2 linked regions of the Gottschalkia purinilytica genome follow. The protein of the gene in region 1 binds, or shares a complex with, the protein of each later gene. Links are inferred from orthologs where the notes say so. Each region holds a gene or a part of one and is shown on either strand. Other genes may lie near its edges.

Region 1 (3,525 bases):
GCATAATACGTCTTAAGCTCATATAACTTATTCCTTATATGCTACATTTCTACATAGCGTGAATTTTATGAACTTATCAGTATAAAATTCTGTATTGTACATCAAGGTAATACTATCAGAGGTATATTCAAGTACATCAAACCTTAATATTGGTGTATTTATCTCAATATTAAATATTCTTGCTAAGTCTTCGTCAGCTCCATGAGGATATAACTGAACTACATCATGAGTTATGGATTTCTGACATAGGCTTTCTATAGTTGGAAAAATACAAGGTCTTAAGTCTTCAGCTGTAAATTTCTTCGTCTTTAAAAGTTTTTCTGGTACTCTATCTATATAAACTGCTGCAGCCATTTCATTAGCATATAGTATCTTTTTCACTACAAGAATACTATCTTCAGGATTTAATCCAAGCTTAGATTCTTCTACTTTTGTTGCTTTTCTAAATTCTAGTTCATCAACTTCAAATCTAACATCATACCCATTTTGTCGAAGACAACCTTCTATATCACTTCCACAGTCTATTCTGTTTTCAAGTTTTGTTACAAAAGAATTAATTAAAGTTCCTTTCCCCTGTACCCTAGAAACCACCCCTTCCCTTTCTAAAACTGTTGTAGCTTCTCTAACTGTAAGTCTACTTACTCCAAGATATCTTGAAAGTTCATCTTCATTTGGAAGAACTTCACTAACTGTATCCTTTATATACTCTCTGAGATTTTCTAATGCCTTTTGTACAGCTGTTGTTTTGTTAACCCTCTTAATTCTTTGTGTCTGATTCATCCTGATCTCCTCTATTCAGATTTTTATATTTAAGATCTCTTTTTTAAGGTTTCTTTTAATCTACTACTAATATAATAATCTAAATTTAGGAATTCTTAAATAGTATTAACAAAAACATACAGAAGAATTATTACCGAAAGATCGTAGGTATAAGTTAATCATAAAGTCATCAGATGATTTTATTATAAGCTTAATTCCATTATATACAAATATCGAAACAATACCACTATTTCTTATCAATATTTCACATTTTGTAATTGATATACAATTGATTATTTTATTAGATAATATTCATTGTAGATAGTGTCGTTGGTTATAATTAATGATTATATTTAGCTTGAAAAGTATCCAGGAACAATAAAACTCGTCAATTCATGACGAGCTTTATTTCAAACACAGTTGTATATTTTTTACAAACCTTGTTTTCTTAAAATTTCAGCTTTATCAGTTTTCTCCCAAGGTAAATCAATATCTGATCTTCCAAAATGGCCATAAGCAGCTACTTGTTTATAAAGAGGTCTTCTTAAGTCTAAGTCTCTTATAATAGCAGCAGGTCTTAAATCAAAATTATTTCTTACTAATTCTTCTATTTTACTTTCTTCAATTTTGTTAGTTCCAAAAGTATCTACCAATATAGATACTGGTTTTGCAACTCCAATTGCATATGCAAGTTGAACTTCACATTTATCTGCTAAACCTGCGGCAACTATGTTTTTTGCAACATATCTTGCAGCATATGCAGCTGATCTATCAACTTTTGTAGGATCTTTTCCTGAAAAAGCTCCTCCTCCGTGTCTTGCATACCCACCATAAGTATCTACTATTATCTTTCTACCAGTTAATCCTGCATCTCCTTGAGGACCACCTACTACAAATCTACCTGTTGGATTTATATAGTATTTAGTATTATCATCAAGTAAGTTTGCTGGTATAATTTTAGAAATAATGTGTTCTTTTAAATCTTTTTCTATAGTTTTTAAATCTACTTCAGGACAATGTTGAGTTGATATAACTATAGCATCTACTCTAACTGGTTTATTATCATGATACTCTACTGTAACTTGAGTTTTTCCGTCTGGTCTTAAATAGTCTAACGTACCATTTTTTCTAACTTCACTTAGCCTTCTAGCTAGTTTATGTGCAAGAGCTATTGGAAGTGGCATGAGTTCTGGTGTTTCGTTACATGCAAAACCGAACATTATACCTTGGTCTCCAGCTCCTATTGAATCTAAGTCATCTACCTTACCTTCTCTATGTTCTAAAGCTTCATCTACGCCCATAGCTATATCTGGTGATTGTTCATCTATAGAAGTAAGTACAGCACAAGTATCACAATCAAATCCATACTTTGCTCTAGTATACCCTATATCTTCTATTGTTTTTCTTACAACTTTAGGAATATCCACATAACATTTAGTTGTTATTTCTCCTGATACAAGTACTAATCCTGTTGTAACAGATGTTTCACAAGCCACTCTGGCATCTGGATCGTTTGTAAGTATAGCATCTAATATGGAATCTGAGATTTGATCACATATTTTATCTGGGTGCCCCTCTGTTACTGATTCTGAGGTAAATAGCCATTTTCTCATTTTAAATTATCACTCCCTATACTTGTCTTCTCGCTTGCTATTTAATATATTGAAAATATATCTTAAGCTTTATTGTAAATATTTACTAATTTCGTCTAAAGTTTTTATCATATTAACTTTTTAATGATAATATAATAAAAAACCCCTTCCAAAAGGAAGAGGTTATCATTCTTATTAGACAAAGACCTCATCTTCCAGAACTTCAATTCTGTAGGACTTAGCACCGACTTAGATTATCGGTTGCCGGGTTTCACAGGGCCTATTCCCTCCACCTCTCTTGATAAGGTAATCAAGTTTTTCATTCTATTTATACTGACATGATTCTACCATAAAAGCTTTTCAAAGTCAATGCTTTCCCGTATAAAATATTCCATATTATGTTATTTTGGTTATTTATTGTCTATTTAAGATTTAACTTAACATAGCGTCTGTATATTATAGTCAACGTATTAACCAAAACATATATTTCATATTATAAAACCTATTTTCTAAAAGAAGCACAAGTCTCGATTATGTAATTATTTCTAATGTATTAAATCAGTTTCCAACTTCTATACTAAAGTAATGATACTACTTTATAGCTTAATAGAAATACTACTATTCCTGATGCAACTATTCCAGATATTATAGCTATCATAGCATCTCTAAACTTTATTTTAAAAAGCGTGGCTACCACACATCCAGTCCAGGCACCTGTCGACGGAAGCGGAACAGCAACTAATATAAAAAGTCCAAATACACTATATTTTTTTATCTTTTCTTTATGTTTCATTCCTTTATTCTTAGCCCATGTAAGTATACGTCCTATTCCTATTACATTTTCAAAGTATTTAAAAATAGGTTCTAGAAGTATAAGTAAAAATGGTACTGGAACTATATTTCCTATTATACTTATAATAGTGCTATTTAAAGGACTTAACCCTAATGATATTCCGAAAGGGATAGCCCCTCTTAATTCAGATATAGGTGTAGCTGCTAGTAGCATTACAATATACTCTTTCTTTATAAGACTTAATATTTCCAAAATCTTCCCCTCACTCACTTCTAATGCTCATATTATTTAAGAATTCTATAATCTGTATTATATTAGATCTTGATAAATATCTAACTATATAATATATATCCCTATTTAAAGTGTATATAATTTAATCGG
Region 2 (3,202 bases), 110 kb from region 1 along the record:
AATATAGTTTAGTTACTTAAACATAGGAACATAAGAAAAATCAAGCAATAAAGTATAATAGGAAGAAAATTGATATTAATTTAAAATAAAACCTTTAAATTATCATTTAAATCTAAAAAAAAAGCTTGATTAGAGACTATTTATTAAGTAACATAATATTCATAAGGATTAGCACTCTATCAAGGTGAGTGCTAATAATGAAAAAAAGCAGTTAAATATACTTAAATTTAATATATATCTAAGGAGGGTTTTTAATGAGCGTTAAGCCTTTAGGAGACAGAGTTGTTATCAAAAAAGTAGAAGTTCAAGAAAAAACAAAAAGTGGTATAGTACTTCCAGGTACAGCAAAAGAAGAACCACAAATCGCTGAAGTTGTTGCTATTGGAGCAGGAATTACTAATGACGAAAAGAAAAAAGATGAAATTAAGGTAGGAGACAAAGTTATATTTTCAAAATATGCTGGAACAGAAATCAAAGTAGATGGAGAAGAATATACAATAGTAAAATTAGCTGATGTATTAGCAGTAGTTCAATAATTTTAAATCATATAATTTTATTATTAATATCATGTACTTACAATTTTAAAATAACTGAGGAGTGTGAATATAATGGCTAAAGATATTAAGTTTGGCGAAGAAGCACGTCGTGCTATGGAAAGAGGTATAAATAAGTTAGCTAATACTGTTAAAGTTACTTTAGGTCCAAAAGGAAGAAACGTTGTTTTAGATAAAAAATTTGGATCACCACTTATTACTAATGATGGTGTAACTATAGCTCGTGAAATAGAATTAGAAGATCCATTTGAAAATATGGGAGCACAATTAGTAAAAGAAGTTTCAACTAAGACAAATGATGTTGCAGGAGATGGTACTACTACAGCTACATTATTAGCCCAAGCTATTATTAGAGAAGGACTTAAAAATGTTGCTGCTGGTGCAAATCCAATGATTTTAAGAAAAGGAATAAACAAAGCAGTAGGAGCTGTAGTTGAAGAAATAAAATCATTCTCAAAACAAATAGAAACTAAAGACGCTATTGCTCAAGTTGCATCTATCTCAGCTGATGATAACGAAATAGGACAATTAATAGCAGAAGCAATGGAAAAAGTAGGTAAAGACGGAGTTATAACAGTTGAAGAATCAAGATCAATGGGAACTACTTTAGATGTAGTTGAAGGTATGCAATTTGATAGAGGATACTTATCACCATATATGGTAACTGATACTGAAAAAATGGTTGCAGAATTAGAAAATCCATATATTTTAATTACAGATAAAAAAATAACTAATATTCAAGAGATATTACCAGTATTAGAACAAATAGTACAACAAGGTAAGCAATTATTAATTATAGCTGATGAAGTAGAAGGAGAAGCATTAGCTACATTAGTTGTAAACAAATTAAGAGGAACATTTAACTGTGTTGCTGTTAAAGCGCCAGGATTCGGAGATAGAAGAAAAGACATGTTAAGAGATATAGCTATCTTAACAGGTGGAGAAGTTATTTCAGAAGAATTAGGATATGACTTAAAAGAAACTACACTAGACCTTTTAGGAACTGCTCAAACTATTAAAGTTGATAAGGAAAACACAACTATTGTAAACGGTGCTGGAGCAGAATCAGATATTAAAGATAGAGTTAATCAAATAAAAGCTCAATTAGAAGAAACTACTTCAGAGTTTGATAAAGAAAAATTACAAGAAAGATTAGCTAAATTATCTGGTGGAGTAGCAGTTATTCAAGTTGGTGCAGCTACTGAAACTGAATTAAAAGAGAAAAAGTTAAGAATAGAAGATGCTTTAGCTGCTACAAGAGCTGGAGTTGAAGAAGGTATGGTATCTGGTGGTGGTACAGCATTATTAAATGCTAGTAAAGCTGTAGAAAAGTTACTAGAAGGCTCACAAGGAGACGAAAAAACTGGTATCCAAATAATATTAAAAGCATTAGAAGAACCAGTTAAGCAAATAGCTATAAACGCTGGACTAGAAGGATCAGTTATAGTAGAAAAAGTAAAAGCAAGTGAACAAGGAATTGGATTTGATGCATTAAATGAAAGATATGTAAATATGATCGAAGCTGGTATAGTTGATCCAACTAAAGTTACAAGATCAGCTTTACAAAATGCTGCTTCTGTAGCTTCAATGGTATTAACTACTGAAAGTGCTGTAACTGATATAGAAGAAGAATCAGTACCAGAAATGGGCGGTGGAATGCCTGGCGGAATGCCAATGATGTAATAAATCAAGTGGTGAAAGGTGTTAAAACCAACATTTGAATAACTTTATAAAAGAGATTTGCCAACCATTTGCGAATATAGGATGACTTTTGGTTGGCAAATTTTTTTAAAACTATTCAAGACTTATATTAGCTTCTAAAAGTATAGTAGCATATTTATGCAAATTGATATAGAGATAATGTATAAAGAAGCTTTAAAAATTAAAAATGAGCCTTAGAATTGATCTAATACTTTCTTACAAAATAGTTTATTTAATGAGATTCGAAAGCACCAACTTTTTTGCATTTGAATATAATAGTTGTATAAATGCAAAAGAGGGAGGTGTATATGTTGAGGTATTACTATAATACATGGGACTACTGGATCAACTATCGTATAGATATCGAAACAGCTATTCGAATCGCTCTAAGACAAGTTCCGGGGCGAGTAATAAAAGCTGAATTAGATACTGAAAATGGTTTATTGGTTTATGAAGTTAAAATTCTTACTGATTATGGAGTATATGAGGTTAAAATAAATGCTGATACAGGAAGAATAATTGAAATTGATAGGGACTAATTAGAGAAATAATTAAAAATGAATATATAAAATTAATTTAAGACAATGAGTTTATATTAAAAGCTCCTATGTAAAACTTTTAAAGTTTTATATAGGAGCTTTTTTGTGAATTATAATAGTTTAAACGTGAAAGTTATAAATATTAAGAATAAGAACTAAGTTTACATAATGAGTTAAGGTTCCAACCTCTTTCATTTCTAGCATTTTCAATATTAGACTCAATACTCTGTACATTTAACTGACATCTAAAAAGTATTTTTCTAAGTTCTGGGCATGGTAACTCTAAAACAATACTACTATAAGAATTTGATATATATTTTTCTGAATAAATGAGGTCATTTAGCATATCTTTCTCTGTTAAAAGATTATAAACATACATAGATAAAATCACTCCTCTTATCCTTTAAG

Evidence for each region. The genes of interacting proteins can lie anywhere in the genome.
Region 2: the proteins of metK (region 1) and groL are in contact, whole or in part, in a cryo-EM structure (PDB 8P4O), measured with the Escherichia coli proteins. The link is inferred for Gottschalkia purinilytica from one-to-one orthologs.

The regions. Positions count from the first base shown.
Region 1 is NZ_LGSS01000002.1:154,576-158,100, forward strand. The notes cover bases 282-3,260. They hold metK (methionine adenosyltransferase), read right to left. Parts: upstream 2,373-3,260; coding sequence 1,191-2,372; downstream 282-1,190. Other genes in these bases: CLPU_RS02510 (GntR family transcriptional regulator), read right to left, coding at 282-780; CLPU_RS02520 (COG2426 family protein), read right to left, coding at 2,929-3,260. Also shown: more of CLPU_RS02510, read right to left, coding at 28-281; more of CLPU_RS02520, read right to left, coding at 3,261-3,396. UniProt on the Escherichia coli protein: Catalyzes the formation of S-adenosylmethionine (AdoMet) from methionine and ATP.
Region 2 is NZ_LGSS01000002.1:44,477-47,678, reverse strand. Bases 1-2,922 are described here. They hold groL (chaperonin GroEL), read left to right. Parts: upstream 1-608; coding sequence 609-2,237; downstream 2,238-2,922. Other genes in these bases: CLPU_RS02040 (PepSY domain-containing protein), read left to right, coding at 2,564-2,794; CLPU_RS02050 (co-chaperone GroES), read left to right, coding at 255-536. Also shown: CLPU_RS02035 (spore coat protein), read right to left, coding at 2,937-3,173; CLPU_RS02030 (hypothetical protein), read right to left, coding at 3,191-3,202.